Regions from separate parts of the Streptomyces sp. NPDC059355 genome, predicted to be linked through region 2. Evidence: riboswitches for the same ligand, from Rfam matches in the RefSeq annotation. Region 2 holds a riboswitch; the other holds the start of a gene.

Region 1 (4,565 bases), on a different contig from region 2:
ACGCCCGCAAGACCCTCAGGCCACTGCGTCAGGAGCGCGCTGCGGCGCCGTCGCCCGCGGCTCCCGCGGCAGGCGCCGCCTCATCGACCGGTGAGCCCGGCTGCGCCGGGACCCCGGCGATCGGGCCCGCGCCGAAAGGGTATTCACGCAGCTTGCGCCAGACCCCGTCCGAGCCCTGCTCGTAGAGCGCGAAGCCGGTGCAGGTCCACTGCGCCGCGTAGTCGGCGAGGGTGGCGGACGCCAGGTCCATCGCCTCCTCGGAGATCCCGTGGGCGACCGTGACGTGCGGGTGGTACGGGAACGCCAGCTCGCGGCCGAGCGGCCCGTCCGGGTCGCGGACCAGGCCCTGGAGCCGGGTGCAGCCCGTACCGCCCTCGACGACCTGGACGAAGACGACCGGCGAGAGCGGGCGGAAGGTTCCCGTCCCCTCCAGCCGCATCCCGAAGGGGCCGAAGGCGGCCGCGACCTCGGCCAGGTGTGCCCTGATCTGCGGCAGCCGGTCCGCCTCCACCTCGGTGGGCGGGACGAGGGTGACATGCGTGGGGATGCCGTGCGCGGCAGCGTCCCCGAAGCCGGCGCGCAGCTGCTGCAGCCGGCTGCCGTACGGCTCCGGGACCGCGATCGAAACGCCGAGCGTTACGGTCCCCACGTATGTCTCCTCCGTCGTCTGGTGTGTACGGGTTGCGTACGGGTCCTGCCGACCCAGTGTGGGGCCAGCACCCCCCGGATTGCCAGGGCCTCCGGCGGTCAGTGCTTCGCGGGCACCAGGCCGAGGCGGTCGTAGGCCTGTGCCAGGGTCTCGGCGGCGACCGCGCGGGCCTTCTCCGCGCCCTTGGCCAGGATGGAATCCAGGGTCTCCGGGTCGTCCAGGTACTCCTGGGTGCGCTGCTTGAACGGTGTGACGAAATCGACCATCACGGCCGCCAGGTCGGTCTTCAGCGCGCCGTAGCCCTTGCCCTCGTACGAGGCCTCCAGGGCCGGGATCGACTCGCCCGTGAGGGTGGAGTAGATCGTGAGCAGATTGCTGACGCCGGGCTTGTTCTCGGTGTCGAAGCGGACCTCGGCCTCGGTGTCGGTGACCGCGCTCTTGATCTTCTTCTCGGTGGCCTTGGGCTCGTCGAGGAGGTTGATCAGGCCCTTCGGGGAGGACGCCGACTTCGACATCTTGATCGACGGGTCCTGGAGGTCGTAGATCTTCGCGACCTCCTTGACGATGTGCGCGGCGGGAACCGTGAAGGTCTGGCCGTAGCGCTGGTTGAAGCGCTCCGCCAGGTCGCGGGTCAGCTCGATGTGCTGGCGCTGGTCCTCGCCGACCGGGACGGCGTTCGCCTGGTAGAGCAGGATGTCGGCGACCTGGAGGATCGGGTACGTGAAGAGCCCGACGCTGGCGCTGTTGACGCCGCCCTTGGCGGACTTGTCCTTGAACTGGGTCATCCGGCTGGCCTCGCCGAAGCCGGTGATGCAGTTCATCACCCAGCCGAGCTGTGCGTGCTCGGGGACGTGGCTCTGGATGAAGAGCGTGCAGCGGTCCGGGTCGAGGCCGGCGGCGAGGAGCTGGGCCGCGGAGAGGCGGGTGTTGGCGCGCAGGTCCTTCGGATCCTGCGGCATGGTGATCGCGTGCAGGTCGACGACCATGTAGAACGCGTCGTGCGTCTCCTGCAGGGCGACGTACTGGCGGATGGCTCCGAGGTAGTTCCCGAGGTGGAACGAGCCGGAGGTGGGCTGGATGCCGGAGAGCGCGCGAGGACGATCAGAAGCCATGGCTTCATTCTCTCAGGTACGGCGGCCGCGGCGGCCCGCACCCGTCCGGAAATCCCCCGGGGCCGAGGCCCCGGGGAGGGGACCGGTCAGGAGAGCGGGAGGCCCGGGGCGGGGAAGGCCGCCATCAGGTCCGCGACCTCGGCGCGGACCGCCGCGAGGGCCGGCTCGTCCGACTTGGCGGCGGCGTCCACGGCGCGGGACATCCACTCCGCCACCAGCGGCATGTGGTCCGTCCCCAGGCCCCGCGAGGTCAGGGACGGGGTGCCGATGCGGATGCCCGACGGGTCGAACGGCTTGCGGGGGTCGAACGGGACCGTGTTGTAGTTCACGACGATCCCGGCGCGGTCCAGCGCCTTGGCCGCCACCTTCCCCGGCACCCCCCGCGAGGTCAGGTCCATCAGGATCAGGTGGTTGTCCGTACCGCCCGACACCAGGTCGAAGCCCCGGTACAGCAGCGCCGCCGCCAGGGCCTTGGCGTTGGCGACCACGGCGTGCGCGTACGTCACGAAGGACGGCTGCGCCGCCTCGTGCAGGGCCACCGCGATGCCCGCAGTCGTCTGGTTGTGCGGCCCGCCCTGGAGGCCCGGGAAGACCGCCTTGTCGATGGCCTTCGCGTGCTCCTCCCGGCACATCAGCATCGCGCCCCGCGGGCCGCGCAGCGTCTTGTGCGTGGTCGTGGAGACCACGTCCACGTGCCCGACCGGCGAGGGGTGCGCCCCGCCCGCGATCAGGCCGGCGATGTGCGCCACGTCCGCGACGAGGACCGAGCCCGCCTCCCGGGCGATCGAGGAGAACGCCTCGAAGTCGATCGTGCGCGGGAGCGCCGTACCGCCACAGAAGATGATCTTCGGCCGCTCCGCCAGCGCGAGCTCGCGCACGGCGTCGTAGTCGATCAGGCCCGTCTCGGCGGACACCCCGTACTGCACGCCGCGGAACCAGGACCCCGTCGCCGAGACCCCCCAGCCGTGCGTCAGGTGCCCGCCCATCGGCAGGGCCATGCCCATCACCGTGTCGCCCGGCTCGGCGAAGGCCAGGTACACCGCGAGGTTCGCCGGGGAGCCGGAGTACGGCTGGACGTTGGCGTGATCCACCCCGAACAGGCCCTTCGCCCGCTCGACGGCCAGCGCCTCGACGCGGTCGATGTTCTGCTGGCCCTCGTAGTAGCGGCGGCCCGGGTAGCCCTCGCTGTACTTGTTCTGCAGCACCGTGCCGGAGGCTTCGAGCACGGCGGCGGACACGTAGTTCTCGCTCGGGATCAGACGCAGGGTCTGCGCCTGCAGGGTCTCCTCGGCGGCGACGAAGGACGCCAGCTCGGGGTCGACTGCGGTCAGGGCGGGGTGGCGGCTCGCGCTCATGGCGGCTCCTCCGGGGTCGATGTCGGCTCTCGTCCCCGCGAGGCCCAGGCGAGCGGCCCTGTATGCGGTCGTGCGCGCACGACTCCCCCGGAGTTGGTTCTCCGTACGCCAGTCGCCGTGCGTACCGCTCACCTTAGCGGGCGGTCCACAAGAAAGGTTTCCCCGTCCGGTATACGAGCGACGTATAGCCGTATACAAGGTGACGTGACGCAGGTGACGCCACCCCCGTCACCTCCATCGCCCTCGTCACGTCCATCACGCCCGCACCGACGATCGGAGACCCCGTGTCGACAACTGCTGAAGCGCTGCGTTCCGCCGAGGCGCACAGTGCGCACAACTACCACCCGCTGCCCGTCGTCGTGGCGTCCGCGGAAGGCGCGTGGATGACCGACGTGGAGGGCCGCCGGTTCCTGGACATGCTCGCGGGCTACTCGGCGCTCAACTTCGGCCACGGCAACCGCCGTCTGCTCGATGCGGCCAAGGCGCAGCTGGAGCGCGTCACCCTCACCTCGCGGGCCTTCCACCACGACCGGTTCGCCGATTTCTGCGGTGAACTCGCCGCGCTGTGCGGCAAGGAGATGGTGCTGCCGATGAACACCGGCGCGGAGGCCGTGGAGACGGCGGTGAAGACCGCCCGCAAGTGGGGTTACGAGGTCAAGGGCGTGCCGGACGGCCAGGCCAAGATCGTGGTCGCGGCCAACAACTTCCACGGCCGTACGACGACCATCGTGAGCTTCTCGACGGACCACGAGGCGCGCGACCACTACGGGCCCTACACCCCCGGGTTCGAGATCGTTCCGTACGGGGACCTCACCGCGCTGGCGGCGGCCGTCACGGCGAACACCGTGGCCGTGCTGCTGGAGCCGATCCAGGGCGAGGCCGGGGTGCTCGTGCCGCCGGCCGGCTACCTGCAGGGCGTACGGGAGCTCACGCGCGAGCGGAACGTCCTGTTCATGGCGGACGAGATCCAGTCAGGGCTGGGCCGGACCGGGAAGACCTTCGCGTGCGAGCACGAGGACGTCGTACCGGACGTGTACATCCTCGGCAAGGCGCTGGGCGGCGGCGTGGTCCCGGTCTCGGCCGTCGTCGCCGACCGGGACGTGCTCGGGGTGTTCCGGCCCGGCGAGCACGGCTCCACCTTCGGCGGCAACCCGCTGGCCTGCGCGGTCGCCCTGGAGGTGATCGCGATGCTGCGCTCCGGCGAGCACCAGCAGCACGCCGCCGAGCTCGGCGACCACCTGCACCGGGAGCTGAACCTGCTGGTCGGCGGGGGCGCCGTGACCGCCGTACGCGGGCGGGGGCTGTGGGCGGGCGTCGACATCGACCCGGCGCACGGCACGGGCCGGGAGATCTCCGAGGCGCTGATGGAGCGGGGCGTGCTGGTCAAGGACACGCACGGGTCGACGATCCGGATCGCACCGCCGCTGGTGATCGGCAAGGAGGACCTGG
Region 2 (7,861 bases):
GGCTCGGGGTTCCGCGCGAGCCAGGCCCCGTAGGCCCGCACCCGGCGCCAGTGCTGGAGCTGGTCGAGGGCGAACGTGGCCCGGGGGGAGGCCGCCGGGCGCGGCTCCAGCCCGCGCGCCAGCCGGTGCAGCTGGAAGCGTACGAAGGCCAGCAGCGCGGCGCCGGCCAGGTCCCGGTCCTTCCAGCGCAGCCGCTCCACGGTCACCCGTACGTCCTCCCCGGCGCGCCAGCGGGCCGGCAGATCGGGGCGGAACGCCAGTGCGGAGGCGAGCCCGACGACGGACACCCCACGGGCCAGGACCTTCCGAGCGGTCTCCTGGCGGCCTATCCCGCCGGTCAGCATCAGCGGCATCGTGGCCGCGTCCAGGAACTGCTCGGCGAAGGTGAGGAAGTACGCCTCCCGTTCGAGGGTCCGCAGGTCGGCGGTGCGGCCCAGGGTCGCGGGGCTCTCCACGCTGCCGCCGGACAGTTCGACCAGGTCGACGCCGAGGCCGGCCAGGGCCCCGAGGACCTGCGCCGCGTCCTCGGTGTCGAAGCCGCCGCGCTGGAAGTCGGCGGTGTTGAGCTTGACGCCGACCGCGAAGCCGGGGGCCACCTGCGCGCGGACCGCCCGGACGACCTCGGTGAGCAGCCGGACCCGGTTCTCCGGGCTGCCGCCCCAGCGGTCGGTGCGCCGGTTGACCAGCGGGGAGAGGAACTGGCTGAGCAGGTAGCCGTGGGCGGCGTGGATCTGCACCCCGTCGAAGCCGGCCTCCTCGGCCCGCCGGGCCGTGACCGCGAACCGGGCGATGGTGGCCTCGATGTCGGCCTCGGTCATCGCGGTGGGGCGGGCGAAGCGCTTGGTGTGCTTGCCCAGGCTCACGCCGATGTCGGAGGGCGCCCAGGCCGTGCCGGGCATCTCGGAGCCGACCTGCCGGCCCGGGTGGTTGATCTGCATCCAGACCCGGCCGCCACCGCTGGACGCGGCCTCGGCCCAGCGGCGGAAGGGGTCGAGCGGGGAGCGGGCGTCGAGGACGATGGTGCCCGGCGCGGTCAGCGCCCGGCGGTCGACCATCACGTTCCCGGTGATCAGGAGGCCCGCGCCGCCCCGCGCCCAGCGGCGGTAGAGGCGCTCGATGCGCTCGTCCGGCAGCTGACCGGACCCGGCGAGGCTCTCTTCCATGGCCGCCTTCGCCAAGCGGTTCGGCAGGGCCGAGCCGCCCGGCAGCTCCAGTGGCGTGAACAGGTCCATCAGCAGTCTCCCCAGGAAACGTGTTGCACGTGTCATCGCGCGCCCCGGCGCAAAACATACCGCTCGCTCCCCGAAGCCCGTCAGGCTCCGCCCACAAGAATCAAGACACCCCGAACCCCCCGAACACGCGGAACGCCCCGGGCCGAAGGACCCGGGGCGCCTGCCGTACGCGGCGTGCGTGCGAGGAGTGCGTACGCGGCATTGCCGTACGCGGCGTGCGGCGCGGCGGTCAGAGGTCCGCGAGCTCCAGCCCGGCCTGGGCGGCGGCCGCCTGGACCGTCTGCTCCAGCAGCACGGCGATGGTCATCGGGCCGACACCGCCCGGGACCGGGGTGATCAGCGAGGCGCGGGCGGCGGCGGACTCGAAGTGGACGTCGCCGACGTTGCCCTCGTTGTAGCCGGCGTCCAGGACCACGGCGCCCGGCTTGATGTCCTCGCCCCGGATGAACTCGGCCTTGCCCACGGCGGCGACCAGCACGTCGGCCTGGCGCACGATCGAAGGCAGGTCGACGGTGCGGGAGTGGCAGTAGGTGACGGTGGCGTTCTGCTCCAGCAGCAGCATGCCGGCCGGCTTGCCCAGGATCGCGCTGCGCCCGACGACCACGGCGTGCTTGCCGGTCAGGTCCACGTCGTACTCGGCGAGGAGCCGCATGATGCCGCCGGGGGTGCAGGACACGAAGCCCGGCAGCCCGAATCCCATGGCGGCGAAGGAGTGCATGGTGACCCCGTCGACGTCCTTGCCCGGGGCGATGGCCTCGAAGGCGGCGCGCTCGTCGATGTGGTGCGGGACCGGGTGCTGGAGCAGGATGCCGCTGATCTCCGGGTCCTCGGAGAGGGCGGTCAGCGCGGCGACGAGCTCCTCGGTGGTGGTCTCGGCCGGCAGCTCCACGTGGCGGGAGGTGATCCCGGCCTTGGCGCAGCGGTTCTGCTTCATCTTCACGTACGTCACGGACGCCGGGTCCTCGCCGACCAGCACGGTCGCGAGACAGGGGGCGGTGCCGGTGCGCTCGGTGATCTTCGCCGCGAGGGCGGCGGTCCGCTCCGAGACACGGCGGGCGAGGGCGGTGCCGTCCATCAGCCGGGCCAGGCCGGTGTCGGTGACAGTGGCAGTCTGGGCAGTCGTCACGGGGTCTCCTGAGCGTCGCTGCGGATCGCGGGTTCGCGGGGTTCGCGGTTCGCCCAGGCGCGCGGCAGGAGACGTACGTGCGGGGACGTACGCCGGGCCGCTCCCCGGTGGTGATCCACCCGAACGCCAGTCACGGCCCGGCTCCACTCTAATGGACCCCGTCGGCGGGTGCGGTGGTCCGCAGCGGCGCCCGGTGTGCGGGATCCGGTCAAACCGGTGGATCACCGGCGCCACTCCTGGGACGATCGAGACATGACGCGCACTTTCGACCACCTCGTCGCCGAAGCCGAGTCCGTTTCGGTCGACGGCTGGGACTTCTCCTGGCTCGACGGCCGGGCCACCGAGCAGCGCCCCTCCTGGGGCTACCAGCGGCTGCTCGGCGAGCGCCTCGCCCGGGTCCGCTCCGCCCTCGACATCCAGACCGGCGGCGGAGAGGTGCTCGCCGGGGCCGGGCCGCTGCCCCCTCTGACGGCGGCCACCGAGTCCTGGCCGCCGAACATCGACAAGGCGACCCGGCTCCTGCACCCGCTGGGCGCGGTCGTGGTCGCGGACGCCGACGAGCCGCCGCTGCCGTTCGGCGACGAGGCCTTCGAGCTGATCTCCAGCCGCCACCCGGTGACCATCTGGTGGGAGGAGATCGCGCGGGTGCTGCGCCCGGGCGGTACGTACCTCTCGCAGCAGGTCGGGCCGGCGAGCGTCTTCGAGCTCGTCGAATACTTCCTCGGACCCCAGCCGGAGGAGGTCCGGCGCGGCCGGCACCCCGACGACGCGGTGGCCGACGCCGGCAAGGCCGGTCTCGAAGTGGTGGATCTGCGCTCCGAGAGACTGCGTACGGAGTTCCACGACATCGGAGCCGTGATCTACTTTCTCCGGAAGGTGATCTGGATGGTGCCCGGCTTCACGGTCGGGCAGTACCGGGACCGGTTGCGCGAGCTCCACGAACGGATCGAACGTGACGGCCCGTTCGTGGCGCATACCGCCCGTTTCCTCATCGAAGCCCGCAAAACGGGCTGACGGGAAGGGCGCGCAGGCGCGGACGGATCCACGGCCGAATGGTTGCGCGCCCACAGCGTGGCGCAGGTCACTCAATTCAGCGCGTAACGAATCGACTCGGGCATGCGATGAACCGACAGGTGTCCTCGCGCGGCCCCGGAATACAGACCCCCCTCGGGTCTGTTTCCCGAGTCCGCGCGATGATGTCCCGCCCACTCCCTATCTGTTCGCAACGAGAGGCTCCTTGTGTCGCTCAGCCCGTCCCGTACGTTCCCTCCGGAGATCGCCGAATCGGAGGCCCTCGTCACGCTCGTCGAGCGCGGCCGCGAGCAGGGTCACATCAACGGTGACGACGTGCGCCAGGCCTTCGAGGCCGGCCGCATCCCGGTGGACCAGTGGAAGCGGGTCCTGCGCAGCCTGAACCAGGTCCTGGACGAGGAGGGTGTCGCGCTGCACGTCAGCGCCGCCCCCGCCACGAAGGCTGCCGCGAAGAAGCCCCGCAAGGCGGCCGCCGCGCCTGCCCGCACCGTGACGAAGAAGGCGGCCGCCGCGCCGCGCCCCATCGGTGCGCGCAAGGCCTCGGCCACCAGCGCGGCCCCGGCCACCGCGGCGGCGATATCCGCTTCGTCGGCCGCGGCCACCGAGGACGAGGTGACGGCCGACGCCGCCGCCGAGCCGAAGAAGCGGACGGTCAAGAAGACCGCCGCGAAGAAGACCGCGGTGAAGAAGACCGCCGCCGCGGCCAAGAAGACCAGTGCCAAGGACTCGGACGAGGGCGAGACCCCGGCCGCCGAGGGCGAGGACTGGGCCGCCGAGGACCTCGCCGACGAGGCCGAGGAAGAGGCCCCCAAGGCCGGCGGCGCCCAGGGCTTCGTCCTGTCCGACGACGACGAGGACGACGCCCCGGCGCAGACGGTCATGGTGGCCGGTGCCACCGCCGACCCCGTCAAGGACTACCTGAAGCTGATCGGCAAGGTGCCGCTCCTCAACGCCGAGCAGGAGGTCGAGCTCGCCAAGCGCATCGAGGCGGGTCTCTTCTCCGAGTACAAGCTCGAAGAGGAGGAGGACCACAAGCCCGCGTTCAAGCGCGAGCTGGAGATCCTCGTCGAGGACGGCCGCCGCGCCAAGAACCACCTGCTGGAGGCCAACCTCCGCCTCGTGGTCTCCCTGGCCAAGCGCTACACCGGCCGCGGCATGCTCTTCCTGGACCTGATCCAGGAGGGCAACGTCGGTCTGATCCGCGCCGTGGAGAAGTTCGACTACACCAAGGGCTTCAAGTTCTCCACGTACGCGACCTGGTGGATCCGGCAGGCGATCACGCGTGCCATGGCCGACCAGTCGCGCACGATCCGCATCCCCGTCCACATGGTCGAGATCATCAACAAGCTCGCCCGTGTGCAGCGCCAGATGCTCCAGGACCTGGGCCGCGAGCCCACCCCGGAGGAGCTGGGCAAGGAACTCGACATGACCCCCGAGAAGGTCATCGAGGTCCAGAAGTACGGCCGCGAGCCGATCTCCCTGCACACCCCGCTGGGTGAGGAGGGCGACAGCGAGTTCGGTGACCTCATCGAGGACTCCGAGGCGGTCGTGCCGGCCGACGCCGTGTCGTTCACGTTCCTCCAGGAGCAGCTGCAGTCGATCCTGGGCACGCTCTCGGAGCGTGAGGCGGGCGTCGTCTCCATGCGTTACGGCCTGAACGACGGCCAGCCGAAGACCCTGGACGAGATCGGTCGCGTGTACGGGGTCACCCGTGAGCGCATCCGCCAGATCGAGTCCAAGACCATGTCGAAGCTGCGCCACCCGTCGCGTTCGCAGGTCCTGCGCGACTACCTCGACTGAGCCGGCCCGCGCCCCTCAGGCCAGTCGGAAGACCGGCCCGCGGGGCGTGAACGGCAGGGTGGCACCCTGCGGAACCAGATAGGCGTGCTCGCGCCGGATCCGCAGGGTGTCGCACCACCCGTCCGTGATCACCAGCACCGGCGCCTGCGGAGGGAAGTCCTCCGCGCGCTGGAGCAGGTCGATGCCGGGCTGGAGCTCGGTCCCGCCCCGCCCGCGTACCTTCACCCGCCCCGCGATCTCGGTCGGGGGCAGATAGCCCGCGTCGTAAGGCGCCGCGTCGCAGAACACGACGCGTGCCGCCGGTACGTCGCGGGCTTCCGCGTACGAGGCGATGGCGCCCAGCGCCTTGCCGAGCAGGGCGGCGGGCATCGACCCCGAGGTGTCGAGGACCACGCCGAAGGTGCAGCGGGCGGTCTCCTCGGGCGGGAAGTACCGGCCCGCCCGGGGGATGTCCGGGGTGGAGGCCTGGCGGCGCGCCGGACGGGCGTAGGAACGTACGGGCTCCGGGCGCGGCACGTACTCGTCGAACCAGCGGGCGAGCCGGGCGTCCCAGGGCACGGGCGGGTGCGCCAGCGCCCGGATCTCCTGGACCAGCCCGGCGGGCAGCAGCCCGCGCTCCCCGTACCCGTGCAGGTCGAAGCCCTGGAGCAGGCCGCGCCGGTAGAACTCGTCCAGGTCGGTGTACGGACCGCTCCCCGAGTGGGTCAGCGGCTCGCCCAGGATGTCCCCGAGCCCCTTGCCGCGCAGGGTCGACAGCCGGCGCCGGCGGCGCAGGTCGGTGGCGATCCGGTCGTAGACCTCCTCGACGGAGAGGTCCTTCAGCTCCGGGTCGTACAGCAACCCCTCGGGCATCTCGCCGACACCCATCTCCACCAGCCAGCCGTTGACCACGTAGTCGGCGGCCACGTTGTGCAGGTACGGGTCGCGGGCCCCGCGCCGCTCGCCGTGGCGCAGGGCGGCGTGCAGCATCTCGTGGGCCAGGATGAAGCGCCATTCGGCGTCGGTGAAGCCGCGCAGCGGGTTGACGTAGATCTCCCCGGCGCTCGCGCTGACGGCGGCGACGGCGATGCCCTCGGCGCGGGCGAGCTCGGCGTCGGCGACGATCCGCAGGCCGGCGGCGAGCCCGCCGAGCAGCGGGTACGAGGAGACGAACCAGTTCAGGGCGCGGTCCCACGGGCGCGGGCGGACCCGCTCCCCGGTGACCCGGTCGCGGCGGCCGCCGGCCACGTCCATGGCGGCGGAGACGCTGCGCGTCAGGGCGTGCGCGAAGGAGGTCTCCCAGTCGGGGGCCTTGTCGTGCTCCCCGCCGTGCCAGGTGACCAGGAGCTGGTCGGGGTGGGGACCGGCGGTGCCGCAGTGTGCGTACGCGGCGGGGACGCCGTCACGGCGCCAGCGGGCGGCGAGCAGTTCCTCGTCGCCACCGGGGTACTCGGCGGGGAGGTGGTCGGGGGCCCGGCCGATGGGGAACGTCTGCAGGAAGCGGTTGACGACGACGCAGCGGGCGGCGAGCTCGGCCGGGCCGGGCTGCGGGCGCTCCGCCTCCGCTGCGGCGGGGACGTGGCCGAAGCCGAGGTGGAGCAGGGCGTGGGCGATGGCCCACGCCCACTCCAGGGGTTCGGCACGCCGCGTGGGGTGGACGTGGACGGTGCCGTTGGAGGTGACGGAGGCCAGTCCCGCGGCCGGGGCGGCCCGGCAGTCGGCCTGCCGGCAGATGCTGCCGTCGAGGGCGCCGAGGGCAGGGTTCCGCTTGACCAGGGCGAGGCCCTCGGCGAAGGCCTGGGTGGCCGGGTCGGGCGCGGCGTCCTTCTTCCGCGAGGTCCGGCTCACGCGGCGGCCTCCCGGCGCGCGGGGGCCGCCGTACGGGCGCGGACGGTGGCCGTCGTACGGGCGCGGGCACGGCTCGTCGTACGGGCGCCCTCGCCAGGGCGCGCGGCGGCGCTCACCGGCGGGCCGCGACGAGTCGCGGCATGTCGCGGGCGGCCTCGACCAGGAACCAGGCGGGCAGCACCGGCAGGCCGTCGGCGTCGTCGGCGATGACGGTCTGGGCGACCTCCACGGAGATCTCGGCGAGCTGTACGAGCAGGGACTTCGCGCGGTAGGCGGTCTGCCGGACGGCGGGCGAGACGTGCTCCTTGCGCTCCGGGAGCTCCTTGACCAGGCGGCCGCGGAAAGCCTCGGCGAGGTAGTAGAGCAGATCGCGGTCGGCGGGGCGGGTGGGCCAGGAAGCGTCGCCCTTGATGATCGCCTCGATGCCGAAGGCGTGTCGGACGATCTTGGCGTAGCCGCAGAAGGAGACGGCGTGCGCGGGGGTGAGGGTGCCGTGCGCGACGATCTTGAGGGTCTGCTCGTCCAGGTCCGGCCCGAAGGAGTGCAGGGCGTCGGAGAGCACGTGCCAGGAGCGCGGGGTGGAGAAGGGCTCCTCGGTCTTGGGCGGCGCGGACCACAGGTGGTCGGGGCGGTCCGTGAGGTGATCGGTGATCCAGGGGTGGATGCCGTTCTCCCCGGCCCACACCAGCCAGTCGGCCGCGGAGGCCCGGAGGTGCACGTGGGTGAGCCGGTTGACCAGCGCGGAGGCGATGGGCCGGGCCAGCGCGTTGTCGGTGGCCCGGTTGCCGGCGCCGATGACGATGGAGCCGGCGGGGAGCTCGTAACTGCCGATCCGGCGGTCGAG

What was found. Region 2 has a riboswitch for ZMP and ZTP ahead of ACFXGI_RS10615 (bifunctional 5,10-methylenetetrahydrofolate dehydrogenase/5,10-methenyltetrahydrofolate cyclohydrolase). Riboswitches for the same ligand answer to the same signal wherever they lie in the genome.
Region 1: it holds a riboswitch for ZMP and ZTP, as region 2 does, so the genes downstream of both, glyA (serine hydroxymethyltransferase) here and ACFXGI_RS10615 (bifunctional 5,10-methylenetetrahydrofolate dehydrogenase/5,10-methenyltetrahydrofolate cyclohydrolase) in region 2, are expected to answer to the same signal.

The regions. Positions count from the first base shown of each region.
Region 1 is NZ_JBHYXN010000026.1:18,520-23,084, reverse strand. Features, by position in the region: gene ACFXGI_RS23835 (2'-5' RNA ligase family protein) at 29-649, opposite strand; gene trpS (tryptophan--tRNA ligase) at 748-1,761, opposite strand; gene glyA (serine hydroxymethyltransferase) at 1,848-3,116, opposite strand; ZMP/ZTP riboswitch at 3,152-3,242, opposite strand; gene rocD (ornithine--oxo-acid transaminase) at 3,401-4,565, shown strand, end outside.
Region 2 is NZ_JBHYXN010000008.1:126,331-134,191, forward strand. Features, by position in the region: gene ACFXGI_RS10610 (NADH:flavin oxidoreductase/NADH oxidase family protein) at 1-1,232, opposite strand, end outside; gene ACFXGI_RS10615 (bifunctional 5,10-methylenetetrahydrofolate dehydrogenase/5,10-methenyltetrahydrofolate cyclohydrolase) at 1,462-2,307, opposite strand; ZMP/ZTP riboswitch at 2,403-2,502, opposite strand; gene ACFXGI_RS10620 (methyltransferase domain-containing protein) at 2,611-3,372, shown strand; gene ACFXGI_RS10625 (RNA polymerase sigma factor) at 3,598-5,190, shown strand; gene ACFXGI_RS10630 (hypothetical protein) at 5,206-7,017, opposite strand; gene ACFXGI_RS10635 (ATP-binding protein) at 7,130-7,861, opposite strand, start outside.